One region of the Cellulosimicrobium sp. TH-20 genome, then DNA from elsewhere that is predicted to be linked to it. Evidence: predicted binding sites of a transcription regulator. Region 1 holds the regulator's gene; the other holds the start of a gene.
The links. The regulator Rex, encoded in region 1, represses fermentation and respiration genes when NADH is low (regulators of the CRP and FNR family bind a similar motif). The targets are predictions, from matches to a motif close to CTTGTGAANNNNTTCACAAG.

Region 1 (9,664 bases):
GGTCGCGCTCGACGGCGAGCACGTCCTGCCCGAGACGGTCCAGCGTCGCGGCGATCGCGGTCCCGAAGCGGCCGAGGCCGATGACGAGGACGCCCGCGTCCTTGCGCGGGGCCTTCGCCTCGTCCCGGCGCGCGCGCTCCGCGCGGCCGCGCTCGACGATGCGCTGGGCGACGGGGTCCGCGGACGCGCCGTCCTTCCCGTCGGCGGCGCGGGTGAACGGGTCGGTCACGGTGGGGCCTTTCGTCGGTCCGGTGGTGCGGTGTCTGGCGTGTCGGTGAGGTCTCGTGCGGCGGTCGCGTCCGGCGGTCGCGCCGCCGGGCGGGCCTGCTCACCCGATGATGGGGCGCTCCTCGGGGTAGCGCACGATGCGGCGGCGGTCGCGCAGGGCGAGCGCGGCGGCGAACGTCATGGTGCCCGTGCGCCCGACGAACATGAGCGCGATGAGGACGTACTTCCCGGCGTCGGGCAGGTCGGGCGTGATGCCGGTCGACAGGCCGACGGTCGCGAACGCGGAGATGGTCTCGAAGAGGATGACGTCGAGCGTCTCGCCGGTGATCTCCAGCAGGAGCAGGCTCGACAGGAGCACCGCCGTCGCGCCGACGAACGACACCGCGACCGCGAGCCGGAGGGTGTCGCGCGGGATGCGTCGCCCGAACGCCTCCATGTCCCGGTCGCCGCGGGCCTCGGACACGATGGCGATGAGCATGACGGCGAGCGTCGTGACCTTGATGCCGCCCGCGGTCGACGCGGAGCCGCCGCCGACGAACATCAGCGCGTCGGTGATGAGCCAGCTCGCCTCGTGCATGCCGCCGGTGTCCACGGTCGAGAAGCCGCCGGAGCGCGGCATGACGCCGGCGAAGAGCGACGCGAGCAGCTTCTCGCCGAGGTCGAGGGGCCCGAGGGTCCGCTGGTTCCCCCACTCGACGGCCGCGAAGAGCACCGTGCCTACGACGACGAGCGCCGCGCTCGTGGTGAGGGTGAGCTTGGTGTGCAGGCTCCACTTGGAGGCGCGGCGGCGGTTGCGCATGACGTTGAGGATGACGGGGAAGCCGAGGGACCCGATGAACACGCCGAGGATGATCGGCAGGCACAGCATCCAGTCGCCGACGTACGGCGCGAGACCGTGCTCCGTCGGGATGAACCCCGCGTTGTTGAAGGCGGAGATGCCGTAGAAGATGCCGTGCCACGCGGCCTCGCCGAACGTCTCCTCCAGCACGACGAACCGCGGCAGCAGGAGCAGCGCGATGAGGAGCTCGAGCGAGGTTGACGTGATGATGACGACCCGCACGAGCGAGCCGACCTCGCCGAGCCGCGTCGTCTTCGTCTCCGACGCGGTGAGGAGCTTCTGCGTGAGGCCGATGCGCCGGGACACGGCCATGCCGAGGATCGACGCGAGCGTCATGACGCCGAGGCCGCCGATCTTGATGCCGAGCAGGATGACGACCTGCCCGTACCCCGACCAGTAGGTCCCCGTGGGGACCACGACGAGACCGGTGACGCACACGGCGGACGTGGCGGTGAAGAACGCGTCGACGAACGGCGCGGACCGGCCGTTCGCCGTCGCCCAGGGCGCCATGAGCAGGGCGGTGAAGACGGCGATGACGGCGGCGAACACGGTGACGGCGAGGCGGGCGGGGGACTGCCGGGCGAGGCGGTCGACGATCTCCCGCCCCCGGAACAGGCGCCCGGTCATGCTCGTCGGCATGGAGCCTCCCTCACCACTCGCGCCACTCTGCCACGGGCCCGGTGGCCCGTCATGTCGCCGCTCCGGCGCCGGGACATCATGCCCGGTCGCGGGCCCGGACGCCGCACCGGGGCTCGTGGAGACCCGGCGGAACGCCCGGACCGGCGGCCCTGCGTGGTCCGGCGCGCGGTCGGTGGGGCGGGGGCGCGCCGTCGGGCGTTACCGTGAGCCATGCCCACGACCGACCCGACGTCGTCGCCCGCCCCGACCGGGGCGGCTGCGGCGCCCGGAGCCTGCGTCGTGTGGAGCCCCGAGCTCCTCGGCTACGACTTCGGTCCCGGCCACCCCATGGCGCCGGCCCGGCTCGACCTGACGATGGGGCTCGTGCGCGCCCTCGGCCTGCTCGACGACGACGCGGACCTGCGGGTCGTGCGGCCCGAGCCCGCGCCCGACGACGTGCTCGAGCTCGTGCACGAGCCCGCGTACGTCGCGGCGGTGCGCGCGGCGTCGGAGCACGGCACGCCCGACCCGGCCCGCGGCCTCGGCACCGAGGACGACCCGGTCTTCCGCGGGATGCACGAGGCCGCCGCGCGGATCGTCGCGGGCTCGTACGAGGCGGCGGGCGAGATCGCGGCGGGTCGCACCCGGCACGCGGTGAACGTCGCGGGCGGCATGCACCACGCGAAGGCGGGCGCGGCGTCGGGCTTCTGCGTCTACAACGACGCGGCCGTCGCGATCCGGCGCCTGCTCGACGACGGCGTCGAGCGCGTCGCGTACGTCGACCTCGACGCCCACCACGGCGACGGCGTCGAGGAGGCGTTCTGGGACGACCCGCGCGTCCTCACCGTCTCCGTCCACCAGAGCGGCGCGACGCTCTTCCCCGGGACGGGCCACCCGACCGACCTCGGGGGCCCCGGCGCCGAGGGGACGGCGGTCAACGTCGCGCTCCCGCGCCGCACCGACGGCGCCCGCTGGCTGCGCGCGGTCGACGCCGTCGTGCCGCCCGTGCTGCGCGCGTTCCGTCCCGAGGTGCTCGTCACCCAGCACGGGTGCGACGCGCACGGCGAGGACCCGTTGTCCGACCTCGACGTGTCCGTCGACGCGCAGCGCACGGCCGCCACCTGGATGCACGGGCTCGCGCACGAGCTGACCGACGGGCGGTGGCTCGCGCTCGGCGGGGGCGGGTACGCGATCGCGCGCGTCGTGCCGCTCGTGTGGTCGGCCGTCGTGGGGGAGGTCGTGCACCGGCCCGTCACCGCGGGCGTGCCCCTGCCCGCGGAGTGGCGCGAGCGCGTGGCGGAGGTCGCCGGGTTCGACGCGCCGCTCGCGTTCGGGCCCGAGGTCGAGGTCCGGCGGTGGAGCAGCGGGTACGACCCGGACGACGACGTCGACCGCGCCGTCGCGGCCACGCGCCGGGCCGTCTTCCCGCTGCTGGGCCTCGACGCGCACTTCGACTGAGACGCCCCGCGACCGGTCGCGTACCGGGGCACGGGCGCGAGCGGGTAGGCTAGGGGGCGGATTTCTCTCGTGTTGGTCGGCTTGCGGCGCCCTCGTGGTCGCCGGGGCCCCGATCAACCGTGGACCACCCGCGGCCGGTCGACCGGTCGCCGACCGACACGCCGCTCGAGCATTGCGAGGACCGTATGGGCTCCGTCATCAAGAAGCGCCGCAAGCGCATGGCCAAGAAGAAGCACCGCAAGCTGCTTCGCAAGACGCGTCACCAGCGTCGCAACAAGAAGTGACGTCGCGCGCGTCCTGACGCGCCGACCCGTCGTCGAGCCCGGTCCCTCCCGAGGGACCGGGCTCGACGCGTCTCCGGGCGCGGCCCGGGCGGGGTCAGAGGCGGGCGATGCGCCGGTCGACGGCGCGGCGCACCGAGCGCAGGACGAGCGCGGCGGCCCAGGCGGCGCCGGCCCAGCTCGCGGTGCGGACGCTGCTGCGGGCGACGCGGCGGCGGCGCCCGCGGAACTCGCGGATGGGCCAGCCGACGTCCTGCGCGTGGCGGCGCAGGCGGGCGTCCGGGTTGATGGGGCACGGGTGCCCCACGGCCTCCATCATCGTGACGTCGTTGAGCGAGTCGCCGTACGCGTACGACGCCTCGAGGTCGATGTCCTCGCGCTCGGCGAGCGCCCGCACCCCGGCAGCCTTCGCGCGGCCGTGCATCATGTCGCCGACGAGCCGTCCCGTGTAGAAGCCGTCCTCGTGCTCCGCGACGGTGCCGAGTGCGCCCGTCGTCCCGAGCCGGCGCGCGATGAGCTCGCCGATCTCGACGGGGGTCGCGGAGACGAGCCACACCTGGTGCCCGGCGGCGAGGTGCTCGTCGAGCAGGCGGCGCGTGCCGGGGTAGATGCGCAGCGACAGGACGGTGTCGTAGACCTCCTCGCCGATCGCGGTGACCTCGGCGACGGAGCGCCCCGCGATGAGCGCGAGCGCGCGCGACCGGATGCGGTCGATCTGCTGCTTGTTCTCGCCGAACACGAGGTACCGGGCCTGGTGCACGGCGAAGCGCACGATGTCGAGCGTCGAGAAGAACTCGCGCTGGTACAGGGCGCGCGCGAGGTGGAACGACGAGGCGCCGCGGATGATCGTGTTGTCGACGTCGAAGAACGCGGCGGTGCGGTGCGGCGGCCCGGGCGCGCGCGCGGGCGCCTCCTCGGGGAGCGTCGGCCGGGAGGTCGGGTCGGGGCCCGGGCCGGGAGACGTCGCCATGCCTCCACTCTAGGCGGTCGGCCTGCCGGGGCCTCGTACCCTGGGAGGCGTGAGCACCTCCGACGCCCCCGCCCCCGTCCTGCTGTTCGGCCGCGCGGGCTGTCACCTGTGCGACGACGCGCGGACGGTCGTCGAGGCCGTGTGCGCCGAGGCGGGCGTCGCGTGGGCGGAGGTCGACCTGGACGCGCCGGGCACGGACCCGGCCCTGCGCGAGCAGTACGGCGAGTACGTGCCGGTCGTCACGGTCGGCGGGGTGCAGCAGGGGTTCTGGCGCGTGGACGCGCGCCGGCTGGCGCGTGCGGTGGCCCGGATTTCGGCGCCGCGCGCGGACCTGGGATGATTCCTCCCGTGGAGCGTGACCGTCGACGAGGACGGTCCCTGGACGACGGAGTGACGGTGGCTGAGCAGGTAGTCGGTGAGGTGACGGCGCCGGGGATCCCGAGCGCGACGGTGGCGCGGCTCCCGTCCTACCTGCGCGCGCTGCGGGACCTCGTGGCGCGGGGCGTCGGGACGACGTCGTCGGTCGAGCTCGCGGAGCTGTCCGGCGTGGGCCCGGCCCAGCTGCGCAAGGACCTGTCGTTCCTCGGCTCGTTCGGCACGCGCGGCGTGGGCTACGACGTCGACTCGCTCGCGCAGTACATCACCGAGGCCCTGGGCCTCGTCGACGAGCACCGCATCGCGATCGTCGGGATCGGCAACCTGGGGCACGCGCTCGCGAACTACTCGGGCTACGAGCAGCGCGGCTTCCACGTGGCGGCGCTCCTCGACGCGTCGCCGGACGTCGTCGGGACGCGGGCCGCGGGCCTCGTCGTCGAGCACGTCGACGCGCTCGAGGAGGTCGTGGAGCGCGAGAAGGTGTCGATCGTCGTCCTCGCGACGCCCGCGGCGCACGCGCAGGCGGTCGCGGACCGCGTGGTCGCGGCGGGGGTGCGCGAGATCCTCAACTTCGCGCCGCGTGCGCTCCAGGTCCCGGCGGACGTCGACGTGCGCGGCGTCGACGTCGGCAGCGAGCTGCAGATCCTCGCGTTCCACTCGCAGGCCCGCGCCCTCGCGGCGTCGCAGGAGCGCTGAGCGGCCCCGGCGTCCGGACCCGGGGACGACGAAGGGCCGCGTGCCGGTGCACGCGGCCCCTCGGGGCGGCTCCCCTGCCGGAGGGTGCCGGTCTCGCCCGGGACGTGCCCGGGACGACGGTCAGGCCTGCTTGATGGCCGAGACGTCGAGCGCGATCTTGATCTTGTCGCCGACGAGCACCCCGCCGGTCTCGAGCGCGGCGTTCCAGGTGAGGCCGAACTCCTTGCGCGAGATCTCGGTGGTCGCCTCGAAGCCGGCGCGCGGGTTGCCGAACGGGTCGGTCGCGGTGCCCGCGAACTCCGTCTCGAGCTCGACCGGCTTGGTGACGCCGTTGATCGTCAGGTCGCCGGCCACGACGTAGTCGTCGCCGTCGCCCGTGATGCGCGTCGACGTGAACGTCCACGTCGGCTTGTTCTCCGCGTCCCAGAAGTCGGCGCTGCGCAGGTGGTTGTCGCGGTTCTCGTCGCCCGTGCTCACGGACGCGGCGTCGAGCTGGGCGGTCACGGACGTCGACTCGAGGTCGTCGCCGACGGTGATCGTGCCGTCGGTGATCGCGAGGGTGCCGCGGACCTTCGAGATCCCGGCGTGGCGGACGGTGAACGACGCCTGCGAGTGCGACGCGTCGAGGGCGTAGGTACCGGTCGTGAGGCCGGCGGGCAGCGACGAGGCCATGGGTGCTCCTGCGGGTGGTCGGGGTCCGGGCGGACCAAGTGGTTGAACGTTCAACTTCGGAACGAGCGTATCAACAGCACCCCTCGGTCCGTCTATTCCCGTGGGGTGGAACAATGTTCGCGACGCCCCCACGCCCCCGACCGCCCCCGCACCGCCGAGGACCCATGACCCGCAACGACGTCGACACCCCGACGGCGAGCACCGTCCGCACCCCCGCAGCCCCCGCCGCCGAGCCGCGCTGGCTCGACGCGGAGCAGCAGCGCCTGTGGCGCGCGTACCTCGACGGGACCGTGCGCTTCATCGAGGCGCTCGGCCGGGACCACGAGGAACGGTCCGAGGTGTCGCTCAACGAGTACGAGCTGCTCGTGCGTCTCTCCGAGAGCCCCGACCACACCCTGCGCATGTCGGCGCTCGCGGACGGGCTCGCCCGCTCGCGCAGCCGCGTGACGCACACCGTCGCGCGCATGGAGGCGCGCGGACTGGTCCGGCGCTCCGCGAGCTCGGGCGACCGTCGGGGCGTGAACTGCGCGATGACGAGCGAGGGCTACCGCGTGCTCGTCGCGTCGGCGCCCGCCCACGTGGCGGCCGTGCGCCGGTACCTGGTCGACGTGCTCACGCCGGAGCAGTTCCGGGCGCTGGGCGAGGCGATGGCGGCCGTCGCGGAGGCGTGCAAGGCCGACCGCGACGCCTGACCACCCGTCCCGGCCCGTCGCACCGGCTCGCGGTGGCGTGCGCTCGCCCCGAGTGCGGGACACTGGTGGGCATGGTCTCCACCATCGTCCACCTCCTGCGCCACGGCGAGGTCCACAACCCCGACGGCGTCCTCTACGGCCGGATCCCCGGCTACCACCTCTCCGAGCGCGGCCACGAGATGGCCCGCCGCGTCGCCGCGCACCTCGCGGGCGAGCCCGGGCCCGACGGCACGTCGCGCCCCCGCGCCGACCTCACGGTCGTCGTGGCCTCGCCGCTGCAGCGCGCGCAGGAGACCGCGACGCCTGCCGCCGAGGCGTTCGGGCTCGAGCTGGGCACGGACGAGCGGCTCATCGAGGCCGCGAACCACTTCGAGGGCAAGACCTTCGGCGTCGGGGACGGCTCGCTGCGGCACCCGCAGCACTGGCCCTACCTGTGGAACCCGTTCCGCCCCTCGTGGGGCGAGCCGTACGTGGAGCAGGTCGCGCGCATGCGGGCCGCCGTCGCCGACGCGCGGGACAAGGCGGCCGGGCACGAGGCGCTGCTCGTCAGCCACCAGCTCCCGGTGTGGCTCACGCGCCTGAGCTTCGAGAACCGCCGGCTCTGGCACGACCCGCGCAAGCGCGAGTGCTCGCTCGCGTCGCTCACGTCGCTGCACTTCGAGGACGACCGCCTGGTCGGCCTCCACTACACCGAGCCGGTCGCGGACCTCCTCCCGGGCGCGGCGACCGTCTCCGGGGCGTGACGTCGGTCATGTCCAGCGCTGTCGCCACGGCCGTCGCGTCCGAACTGCACGGTTCGGGCGTGGCGGAGGTCACGTCTCTCAGGTCCCGTTCAGGAAGCGCGGGCAGGGTGCGTCCCGTGATGCCGTCGTGACCGCCGACTCGCGCGCGCGTGCCGCGCGCCCCCTCTCCGTCGAGGCGCGGGCCGCTGCCCTGCCGTCGCGTCGGCGACCCGTGCGCCGTGCGCTGACGGGCGCCGTCGTGCTCGCCGCGGCCCTCGGTCTCGCGGCGTGCGCGCAGGACTCCGGCGCCTCGACCGACGTCGTGGGGCAGGGCTTCGTCTCGGGCGACGGGTCGGTCCGCACGTGGGACGCCGACGAGCGCGGCGACGTCGTCGCGCTCACGGGCACGGACTACGAGGGCGAGCAGGTCGACACGAGCGCGTGGCTCGGGGACGTCGTCGTGCTCAACACCTGGTACGCGGCGTGCGCGCCGTGCCGGGCCGAGGCGCCCGACCTCGTGGCGCTCGCCAACGACCGCGCCGACGACGGCGTGCAGGTGCTCGGGATCAACACGACCGACGAGGCGGGCGCCGCCCAGGCGTTCCAGCGCCGGTTCGACGTCCCCTACCCGTCGATCGACGACCGTTCCGGCGAGGTCGTCGCGGCGCTCTCGGGCACCGTCCCGCTCCAGGCCGTGCCGTCCACCGTCGTGCTCGACCGCGAGGGCCGCGTCGCGGCGCGCGTCATCGGGCTCGTCGAGGGCTCGACGCTCACCGCCCTGGTCGACGACGTCCTCGCCGAGGGCTGACCGTGCCCGTCCTCACGCCCCTCGCCGCCGCGGTCCCCGCGGCCGCCGCGTCGAGCATCGGCGACACCTTCGCGACGACCGTGTGGAGCGGCTCGATGCTGCTCGCGGTGCCCGTCGCGGTCATCGCGGGCCTCGTCTCGTTCGCGTCCCCGTGCGTGCTGCCGCTCGTGCCGGGGTACGTCGGCTACGTCTCGGGCATGGCCGCGGCCACCACCGGCAGCGGGGGCAAGGCGTCCGGGGGCACGACGACGGCCACCCGGGTCGCGGCACCGAGCCGGGGCCGCGTGCTCGCGGGGGTCGGGCTGTTCGTCGCCGGGTTCACGCTCGTGTTCGTGGCGCTCATGTTCGCGGCGGGCGCGATCGGCGTGCACCTGGTCCGCTGGGAGGACGTCATCACGCGCGTGCTCGGCGTGGTCGTCATCCTCATGGGCTTCGCGTTCCTCGGCTCCCTGCCCTTCCTCCAGCGCGAGCGGCGCCTGCACGTGAGCCCGCAGGCCGGGCTGTGGGGGGCGCCCCTGCTCGGCATCGTGTTCGGCCTCGGCTGGACCCCGTGCCTCGGCCCGACGCTCGTTGCCGTCCAGGCGCTGTCGCTCAGCGAGGCGTCGGCGGGGCGCGGCGCGATCCTCGGCGTCGCGTACTGCCTCGGGCTGGGCGTGCCCTTCCTCCTCATCGCGCTGGGGCTGCAGAGCTCGCAGCGCATGCTCGGGTTCCTGCGCCGGCACCGTCTCGCGATCATGCGGATCGGCGGCGGGCTGCTGGTGCTCATCGGTCTGGCGCTGGTCACGGGCCTGTGGACGACGTGGACGACGTCGCTGCAGGGCTGGATCGGCGGATACGTGACGGTGGTGTGAGATGAGCCGGCGGACCGGGGAGCCCGGGAACAGCGAGCAGGCCGAGCAGGCCGAGAAGGCCGAGAAGGCCGGCACGACCGTGCGGACGGGCTACCGCCCCGAGGGCATCGACGACGCGTTCTCCGCGGGCGACGGCCCGGGGGAGCGGACGCCGTCGGGCGGGAAGGGCGGCGCGGGAGGCGACGGCGGCCCGGCGCTCCCGTCGCTCGGGTGGCGCGGTGCGCTGCGCTGGACGTGGCGCCAGCTCACGAGCATGCGCGTCGCGCTCATGCTCCTCATGCTGCTCGCGGTCGCCGCGGTGCCCGGCTCGGTCCTGCCGCAGCGCCCGCAGGACCCGGCGGCGGTGCTGCGCTACCTCCAGGAGAACCCCACCACGGGGGAGTGGCTCGACCGTCTCGGCTTCTTCGACGTCTACGCGTCGGTGTGGTTCTCGGCGATCTACATCCTGCTGTTCG
Region 2 (9,664 bases), 950 kb from region 1:
GGTCGCTGCAGGCACCCGCGCACCCTACGACCCGACCCCGCCCCGGGGAGCGCGCACCCGCCGAGACGGGAGAAGTGGCCCCGGGAGCACGGCGGTCCGGGGCCACCTCTCCCGTCTCGGCGAGCGGGCGCTCGTCGGCGGGTCGGGTCAGTACGTCGTCAGGCCGTGGGCGCGGAACTGGCCGCGCACGCGCTCGGTGAGCTCGGCCGACGGCGCGGGCGTGTCGTCGAGCTCGTAGGTGCGCCCGAGCGCGTCCCACTTGTCGCGGCCCATCTGGTGGAAGGGCAGCACCTCGACGCGCGTCACCGTGCCGGGCCGGATCGCGTTGAGCGACGCCGCGTACGCGGCGACCTTCTCGACGTTGTCCGGGTGGTCGGTGAGGCCCGGGACGAGCACGAAGCGCACCCAGACCTCGGGCGCGTGGCCGGTGAGCCCGCGCTCGGCGATCCGCCGCCCGAACCGCAGGGTCGGCTCGAGGTCGCGGCTCGTGACCTTCGTGTAGGTCTCCGGGTCGCCGGACTTCACGTCGAGCAGCACGAGGTCGGTGTCGTCGAGCATCGCGTCGGTCGCGTTCGCACCGAGGAAGCCGGACGTGTCGAGCGCGGTGTGCACGCCCATCGCCTTCGCACCGCGCAGGACGCGCGCCGCGAACGCGGGCTGCATGAGCACCTCGCCGCCCGAGAGCGTGAGCCCCCCGTGGGTGGCCCGGAAGACGGGAAGGTAGCGCCGGACGCGCCCGAGGAGCTCGTCCGCCGTGACGGGCCTGCCGTCCTTCATCGCGAACGTGTCGGGGTTGTGGCAGTACAGGCACCGCAGCGGGCACCCGTTGAGGAACACGGTGAGCCGGGTCCCCGGCCCGTCCACGGCGGTGACGAGCTCCCAGGAGTGGACCGAGCCGAGCTCGCCCGCGCGCATCGCCGCGAGCTTGTCGGCCCGGTCCACGTCCGCGACCGTCAGCCCGTCCAGGCCCGCGCCGGCCCGGCGCGCGTGGCCCACGGGCGCGCCCGACGCCGCGGGCTCGGCCGCGGAGGTCGGGACGCCCGGGACCTCGAGGCGCGTGGCGTCGTCGGGCAGGGTGCCCCCGGCGACGCCGCACCCGCGCGACGGGCGGAGGGCGGGGCCGGGAAGGGTGACGGTCATGGCTGGCTCCTCAGCGCTCGTCAGAGCGCGCCGTGGAAGGTGCGCGAGAGCACGTCCAGCTGCTGCTCGCGCGTGAGGCGGACGAAGTTCACCGCGTACCCGGACACGCGGATCGTCAGCTGCGGGTAGTTCTCCGGGTGGTCCATGGCGTCCAGGAGCGTCTCGCGGTTCAGCACGTTGACGTTCATGTGGTACCCCTCGGACCCGATGTAGGCGTCCAGGAGGCCGGCGAGGTTGGTGACCTGCTCCTCCTTGGTGCGCCCGAGGCCGCTCGGCACGACCGTGTTGGTCAGCGAGATGCCGTCCTGCGCCTCGTCGTACGGCAGCTTGGCCACCGACAGCGCCGAGGCGAGCATGCCGTGCGTGTCGCGCCCGTTCATCGGGTTGGCACCCGGGGCGAACGGCTCGCCGGCGCGGCGGCCGTCGGGCGTGTTGCCCGTCGCCTTCCCGTACACGACGTTCGACGTGATCGTCAGGACCGACTGCGTGGGCACCGCGTCACGGTACGTCGGGTGCGTGCGCACCTTCGCCATGAACCGCTCGACGAGGTCGACGGCGATCGCGTCGGCCCGGTCGTCGTCGTTGCCGAACGTCGGGTACTCGCCCTCGGTGACGTAGTCGACGACGAGGCCGCGCTCGTCGCGGACGACGGAGACCTTCGCGTGCTTGATCGCCGACAGCGAGTCCGCGGCGACGGACAGGCCCGCGATGCCGCACGCCATGGTCCGCAGCACGTCCTTGTCGTGCAGCGCCATCTCGATGCGCTCGTACGCGTACTTGTCGTGCGACCAGTGGATGCAGTTGAGCGCCTCGACGTACGTCGCGGCCAGCCAGTCCATCGTCGCGTCGAACTTCGCCATGACGTCGTCGAAGTCGAGCACGTCGCCCTCGACGGGCGCCGCCACGGGCGAGACCTGCTTGCCGGAGATCTCGTCGCGGCCGCCGTTGATCGCGTAGAGCAGCGTCTTGGCGAGGTTCACGCGAGCGCCGAAGAACTGCATCTGCTTGCCGACCCGCATCGGGGACACGCAGCACGCGATCGCCGCGTCGTCGCCCCAGTGCTGGCGGATGAGCTCGTCCGACTCGTACTGCACGGCCGAGGTGTCGATCGAGACCTGCGCGCAGTAGTCCTTGAAGCCCTGCGGCAGCTCCGGGCTCCAGAAGACGGTCATGTTCGGCTCCGGGGCCGGGCCGAGGTTGTAGAGCGTCTGGAGGAACCGGAACGAGTTCTTCGTGACGAGCGGGCGCCCGTCCTCGCCCATGCCGCCGATCGTCTCGGTGACCCACGTCGGGTCGCCGGAGAACAGGGCGTCGTACTCGGGTGTGCGCAGGAACCGCACGATGCGGAGCTTGATGACGAAGTCGTCGATGATCTCCTGCGCCTCGGACTCCGTGATGCGGCCGGCCTCGAGGTCGCGGTCGATGAACACGTCGAGGAACGTCGACGTGCGGCCGAGCGACATCGCGGCGCCGTTCTGCTCCTTCACCGCGGCGAGGTAGGCGAAGTAGAGCCACTGCACGGCCTCGCGGGCCGTCGTCGCCGGGCCGGAGATGTCGTAGCCGTACGAGGCCGCCATCTCCTTGAGCTCGCCCAGCGCGCGGATCTGCTCCGCGTGCTCCTCGCGCTCGCGCACGACCTTCTCGCTGAAGGGCTGCGTGTCGAGACCGAGCTTGTCGAGCTTCTTCGCGGCGATCAGCGCGTCGACGCCGTAGAGCGCGACGCGGCGGTAGTCGCCGATGATCCGGCCGCGGCCGTAGGCGTCGGGCAGGCCCGTGATGATGTGCGAGCTGCGGGCCGCGCGCACGTTCGGCGGGTAGACGTCGAACACGCCCTGGTTGTGCGTCTTGCGGTACTCGGTGAAGACCTTCCGCAGGGTCTCGTCGACCTCGTAGCCGTACGTCTCCAGCGCGCCCTCGACCATGCGCCAGCCGCCGTTCGGCATGATCGCGCGCTTGAGCGGGGCGTCGGTCTGCAGACCGACGATCACCTCGTGCGCCTTGTCGATGTAGCCCGGCGCGTGCGCCGTGATGCCGGCGGGCGTGCGGGTGTCCACGTCGTAGATCCCCATCTCCCGCTCCTCCGGGAACATGGCGGACAGCGTGCTCCAGATGCCCGTCGTGCGCTCCGTGGGGCCGGCGAGGAACGACGCGTCGCCCGTGTACGGGCGGTAGTTGCGCTGGATGAAGTCGCGCACGTCGACCGTGTCGCGCCACGGGCCGTCGGTGAAGCCCTCCCACGCAGGGACGTGCGCGGTGTCGCGCTGCGGGTCGACGGCGCCCGCCCCCGTCGCGCGGCCGCCGCTCGTCGTGCCGGTTGCCTCGGAAACGCTGGTCATCTGGACCTCCCTCGTGCCTGACGCGCGGGTCCGCGCGCCGGCCGGACCCGCCGGCCTCGCGAGGTCCCGGGTGGGGCCCTCGGCCGAGGTTCCGACGGGCTCCTTCGCCACCTCCAGGCTAGGTTCCCGGAGCCCGTGGCGGAGGCGTTCGGGACCGCCCGGGGACCTAGGTCCCGAGGCGGGCGGGACCCCGCAGGAATGGCGGGATCCCGCGGTTCCTCGCCCCCTCAAGCCCCGTGTCGAGGACGTCTTGTGATGACCTTCACAAGCCCCCGGCCCCTCCCGCCGGGGACCCCGCGCCGCCGTCGTGACGCACGACACGGGCGCCCGTCACACGCTCGCCGGACGTGCCGCGCGCATCCGTGTGAGACTGCCCGGGTGAAACGCACCGTAGGGGTCGAGGAAGAGTTCCTGCTCGTCGGCGACGACGGGCAGCCCGTCGCCCGCGCGGCCGAGGCCCTCGAGGCCTCCGGCACCGACGACAAGGGCGGAGGCACCGGCTCGCTGGAGTCGGAGTTCATGGAGGAGCAGCTCGAGACGGCGACGCACCCGCGCCGCGAGATCGACGAGCTCGCGACCGAGATCCGCGAGGGCCGGCGTCGCGCCCAGGAGGCCGCGGACCGCGTCGGGGCCCGGGTCGCCGCGCTCTCGACGTCTCCCCTGCCGTTCGAGGGCACGACCGTGTCGCGCCTGCGCTACCTCGAGGCGCGCGCCGCGTTCGGCCTCACCGCGCGCGAGCAGCTCACGAGCGGCTGCCACGTGCACGTCGCCGTCGCGGACGACACCGAGGGCGTCGCGGTGCTCGACCGGATCGGGCCGTGGCTCGCGACGCTCCTCGCGCTGAGCACGAACTCGCCCTTCTGGCAGGGCCAGGACAGCGGGTACGCGAGCTTCCGGTCGCAGGTCTGGTCGCGCTGGCCCACCTCGGGCCCGACACGCGCGTTCGGCTCGCCCGAGGCGTACCGCGCGGCGGTCGACGGCCTCGTCGCGACCGGGACGATCCTCGACGAGAACATGGTCTACTTCGACGCCCGCCTGTCGTCGCGCTACCCCACGGTCGAGATCCGCGTCGCGGACGTGTGCCTCGACCCGGACACCGCGACGCTGCTCGCGGCGCTCGCCCGCGGCCTCGTCGAGACGGCGGCCCGCGAGTCCGCCGACGGCGCGCCCGCGCCCGAGCTGCGGCCCGAGATCCTGCGCACCGCGTCCTGGCGCGCCGGCCGCTCGGGCCTCGAGGAGGACCTCGTCTCGCCCCTCACCTGGCGCCCGGCCCCCGCGCACGACGTCGTGGGCCAGCTCGTCGCGCACGTGCGCGACGCGCTCGTCGACGCCGGGGACCTGGACGCGGTGACCGAGCTGCTCGGGCGCCTGTGGTCCGGGGGCAACGGCGCCGCCCGGCAGCGCGCGTGGCACGCGGCGTCCGGCGGCGACCTGCGCGCCGTCGTCGAGCAGGCGGTCGAGGTCACCCACTCCTGACCGACGCGACGGCCCGCGGCGCACCTGCGCCGCGGGCCGTCCGCGTGTCCGGAGCCGCGCACCCGGGAGCCGGGTGCGCGGCAGGGGTCGTCAGCCGCGTGCGAGCGCCGCGAGCGCGTCCAGCACGTCGCGCGCGACGTCTGCCCCGGTGAGGCGGTACGCGGACACGACCTGATCGCGCGTGGCGTGGTCGAGGAACTGCGCCGGGAGGCCGATCGGGTGCACGGGCGTGCGCACGCCCGACTCCAGCGCCCGCTGGGCCAGCAGCGCGCCGACCCCGCCGTCCGCGACGCCGTCCTCCACCGTCACGACGAGGTCGTGCTCCCCGGCGAGCTTGACGAGCGCGCTCGGCATCGGGAGCACCCACGTGGGCGACGCGACCGTGACGTCGACGCCGTGCGCGGTGAGCGACTCCCCGGCGTCGAGCGCGACGCGGGCCATCGAGCCCAGGCCGACGAGCAGGACGCGGCGCGGACCACCCGGCGCCGCCGCGGCGGGAGCGGCCTCGTCGCCCGCGCCCGCAGGCACCGCGAGCAGGTCCACGCCGTCGACGGACTCGACGGCGGGCAGGGCGTCCGAGAGCGCGCCCTTCGGGTACCGCACGACCGTCGGGGCGTCGTCGACGTCCACGGCCTCGCGCAGCGCGGTCCGCAGGGTCTCCTCGTCGCGCGGCGCGGCCAGGCGCAGGCCCGGCACGATGCGCAGCATCGCCATGTCCCACATGCCGTTGTGGCTCGCGCCGTCGTCGCCCGTGATGCCCGCGCGGTCGAGCACGAACGTCACGCCGGCCTTGTGCAGCGCGACGTCCATGAGCACCTGGTCGAACGCGCGGTTGAGGAACGTCGCGTACACCGCGACCACCGGGTGCAGCCCGGCGAACGCCATGCCGGCCGCGGACGTCGCGGCGTGCTGCTCCGCGATCCCGACGTCGAACGTGCGCTCGGGGAACGCCTGCGAGAACGGCTTGAGACCGACCGGCTCGAGCATCGCCGCGGTGATCGCGACGACGTCGGACCGCCGGCGCCCGATCTGGACGATCTCGTCGGCGAAGACGCTCGTCCAGCCGAAGCGCGAGGGCGCGACCGGGAGCCCGGTCTCCGGGTGGATCTTGCCCACGGCGTGGAAGCGGTCGGCGACGTCCTGCTCGGCCGGCGTGTAGCCGCGGCCCTTCTCGGTGAGCGCGTGCACGATCACGGGCGCGCCGTACGCCTTCGCGCGGCGCAGCGCGTGCTCCATGGCCTCGACGTCGTGGCCGTCGACCGGCCCGACGTACTTGATGCCGAGGTCCTCGAACATGCCCTGGGGCGCGACGACGTCCTTGAGGCCCTTCTTCAGGCCGTGCAGCCACTCGTACGCGAACCGCCCGGGCGCCCCGGACCGGTTGAGGGTGCGCTTGCCCCACTGCAGGAAGCTCTCGTAGCCGTGCGTGGTGCGCAGCGTCGACAGGTGGTGCGCGAGGCCGCCGATCGTGGGCGAGTACGAGCGCCCGTTGTCGTTGACGACGACCACGAGCCGGCGGTCCTGGCTCTCCGCGATGTTGTTGAGCGCCTCCCAGGCCATGCCGCCGGTGAGCGCGCCGTCGCCGATGACCGCGACGACGTGCCGGTCGGTGAGGCCGCGCACGACGTTCGCCTTCGCGATGCCGTCGCCCCACGAGAGCGCGGTGGACGCGTGCGAGTTCTCGACGACGTCGTGCTCGGACTCGGCGCGCGACGGGTACCCGGACAGCCCGCCCTGCTTGCGCAGCGCGGAGAAGTCCTGGCGCCCCGTGAGGAGCTTGTGCACGTAGGACTGGTGGCCCGTGTCGAACACGAAGGTGTCCGTGGGCGAGGAGAACACGCGGTGCATCGCGATGGTCAGCTCCACGACCCCGAGGTTCGGGCCGAGGTGGCCGCCCGTGCGGGAGACGGAGTCGACGAGGAACGCCCGGATCTCCGCGGCGAGCTCGCGCGCCTGCCCCGGGGTCAGCCGTTGCACGTCCTCGGGCGAGGTGATCGTGCCAAGCAGGCTCATGCAGATGCTCCGTTCCGTTCCCGTGCGACCAGCCCGACAACTCTAGGCCGTCCGGGCCGATGACCTGCGCCGCGGTGCGCCGGGCGACGGGACCTTCACGTCATTGACGCACACTCGCGCCGCGGACGCACGGACGCGACGTTCGTGGAATTCTCCTTCCGCAGTGCGGACAACGGCGGGATGCGACCTCGTAGGATGGAGCCATGCGCTTCCTGCCCGGACAGTCCCCCGCGACCGACCTCACCTACGGCGACGTCTTCCTCGTCCCGTCGCGCTCCGAGGTCGCGTCGCGCTTCGACGTCGACCTCTCCTCCGCCGACGGCACGGGCACGACCATCCCCGTCGTCGTCGCCAACATGACGGCCGTCGCGGGGCGCCGCATGGCGGAGACCGTGTCGCGCCGCGGCGGGATCGCGATCATCCCGCAGGACGTGCCGACCGACGTCGTGGCGGACGTCGTCGCGGACGTGAAGTCCAAGGACCCCGTCATCGAGACGCCCGTCGTCGTCGGCCCGCACGACACCGTCCACACCGCCCTCACGCTCATCGGCAAGCGCGCGCACGGCGCCGCGGTCGTCGTGGACGGCGGGCGACCGGTCGGCGTGGTCACGGAGGCCGACTGCGCCGACGTCGACCGCTTCACCCAGGTCCACCAGGTGATGACCGACCACCCCCTCGTCCTCGACGCCTCCGTGCTCGACGGCGGTCGTGCCGGGCTCGAGGCGGCCTACGAGCAGCTCCACACCGCTCGCCTCAAGGTCGCGCCCGTGACGCGCGACGGCGCGCTCGTCGGCGTCCTCACGCGCAAGGGCGCGCTGCGCTCGTCGGTCTACGCGCCCGCGCTCGACGACGCCGGGCGCCTGCGGGTCGGCGCCGCCGTCGGGATCAACGGCGACGTCGCGGCGAAGGCGAAGGAGCTCCTCGCGGCCGGGGTGGACGTGCTCGTCGTGGACACGGCGCACGGCCACCAGGCCAAGATGCTCCAGGCGCTCGACGCCGTGCGCTCGGTGGGCCCGGACGTCCCCGTCGTGGCGGGCAACGTCGTCACCGCCGACGGCGTGCGCGACCTCGTCGCGGCGGGTGCGGACATCGTCAAGGTGGGCGTGGGGCCGGGCGCCATGTGCACCACGCGCATGATGACGGCCGTCGGCCGCCCGCAGTTCTCCGCGGTGCTGGAGTGCGCCGCCGCGGCGCGCGAGCTCGGCAAGCACGTCTGGGCCGACGGCGGCGTGCGCCACCCGCGCGACGTCGCCCTCGCGCTCGCCGCGGGCGCCTCGCAGGTGATGATCGGCTCGTGGTTCGCGGGCACCTACGAGTCCCCGGGCGACCTGCACGACGACGGCACGGGCCGCCTGTACAAGGAGAGCTTCGGCATGGCGTCGGCGCGCGCCGTCGCCGCCCGCACCGCGGGCGGCTCGCCGTTCGACCGCGCCCGCAAGGCGCTGTACGAGGAGGGCATCAGCTCGAGCCGCATGTTCCTCGACCCGCAGCGGCCCGGCGTCGAGGACCTGCTCGACCAGACCACGTCCGGGCTGCGCAGCTCCGCGACCTACGCCGGGGCGTCGAGCCTCGCCGAGTTCGCGGACCGCGCCGTCGTGGGCGTGCAGTCGGCCGCGGGCTACGAGGAGGGCCGCCCGCTCCCGGTGAGCTGGTGACGACCCCGCCCGAGGCTGCGCGCGCGTCGGCGCGCGCGCAGCTCGCGACCCTCGCCCGGGACGGCGGCGCCTGGCCCGAGCCGTGGCGCCACGCCGTCGGGACGCTGCGCCCGGACGCGCGCGACGCCGCCGTGCTGCTGCTCTTCGGCGTCCTCGACGGGGTGCCCGCGGAGCACCCGGCCGCGGCCGTCCCCGCCGACCTCGACGTGCTCCTGCTCGCGCGCGCGACGACGCTCGGCCACCACCCGGGCCAGGTCGCGTTCCCGGGCGGCCGGCTCGAGCCCGACGACGACGGCCCCGTGGGCGGCGCGCTGCGCGAGGCCGAGGAGGAGACGGGCCTCGACCCGGACGGCGTCGAGGTGCTCGGCACGCTCGGTCGGCTGCCCGTGCCGGTGAGCAACCACGTCGTCACGCCCGTGCTCGGGTGGTGGGCCCGGCCCACCCCGGTCCGCGCCGTCGACGCCGCCGAGTCGGCCCACGTGTTCCGGGTCCCCGTGGCCGACCTGCTCGACCCCGGCCGGCGCCGCACGGTGACGGTCCGCCGCGACCGCCGGGTGCACAAGAGCCCCGGCTTCCTCGTGGAGGCCGACGGGCGCGAGCACCTCGTCTGGGGCTTCACCGGCGGCATCCTCGACGCGCTGTTCGACCGGCTCGGCTGGACCGAGCCGTGGGACCGGACGCGCACGCTCGACGCCCCGCTCTGACGGCCCGCCCGGCCCTCGGTGCCCGTACCCCGCGTCAGCCGGGCGCGAACGCGCGGGCGAGCAGGTCGACCAGCGCGCGGGCCGTCGCCGACCCGCCGTGGTCCGGGTTGAACTCGACCAGCGTGACCGCGACGAGGTCCGGGTCGGAGACGACCTCGCGCACGACGCGCTCCAGCTCGGCGGGGACGAGCCCGCGCCCGAAGACGGGCACGTCGGCGGCGGGCAGCGCGAAGAAGTCGAGGACGTCCACGTCCACGTGGAGCACGAACGGCCTGCTGCCCACGCCGTCCACGGCACGACGGGCCGCCGCCTCCGGACCTGCGGAGACCTCGGCGGCGGG

Region 2: the regulator Rex is predicted to act here: its motif matches at 3,726-3,745, upstream of pflB (formate C-acetyltransferase).

What each region holds. Positions count from the first base shown of each region.
Region 1 covers NZ_CP020857.1:4,074,210-4,083,873, reverse strand. Annotated here, with positions in the region: gene B8281_RS18255 (TrkA family potassium uptake protein) at 1-160, opposite strand, end outside; gene B8281_RS18250 (TrkH family potassium uptake protein) at 329-1,705, opposite strand; gene B8281_RS18245 (acetoin utilization protein AcuC) at 1,916-3,142, shown strand; gene B8281_RS18240 (30S ribosomal protein bS22) at 3,328-3,426, shown strand; gene B8281_RS18235 (HAD family phosphatase) at 3,521-4,393, opposite strand; gene B8281_RS18230 (glutaredoxin family protein) at 4,443-4,733, shown strand; gene B8281_RS18225 (redox-sensing transcriptional repressor Rex) at 4,790-5,464, shown strand; gene B8281_RS18220 (YceI family protein) at 5,585-6,136, opposite strand; gene B8281_RS18215 (MarR family winged helix-turn-helix transcriptional regulator) at 6,301-6,828, shown strand; gene B8281_RS18210 (histidine phosphatase family protein) at 6,900-7,571, shown strand; gene B8281_RS18205 (TlpA disulfide reductase family protein) at 7,783-8,358, shown strand; gene B8281_RS18200 (cytochrome c biogenesis CcdA family protein) at 8,415-9,209, shown strand; gene B8281_RS18195 (cytochrome c biogenesis protein ResB) at 9,211-9,664, shown strand, end outside.
Region 2 covers NZ_CP020857.1:3,122,485-3,132,148, forward strand. Annotated here, with positions in the region: gene B8281_RS13875 (GrpB family protein) at 1-15, opposite strand, end outside; gene pflA (pyruvate formate-lyase-activating protein) at 148-1,140, opposite strand; gene pflB (formate C-acetyltransferase) at 1,161-3,476, opposite strand; gene B8281_RS13890 (glutamate--cysteine ligase) at 3,855-4,952, shown strand; gene dxs (1-deoxy-D-xylulose-5-phosphate synthase) at 5,043-6,965, opposite strand; gene B8281_RS13900 (GuaB1 family IMP dehydrogenase-related protein) at 7,169-8,620, shown strand; gene B8281_RS13905 (CoA pyrophosphatase) at 8,617-9,324, shown strand; gene B8281_RS13910 (arginase family protein) at 9,359-9,664, opposite strand, start outside.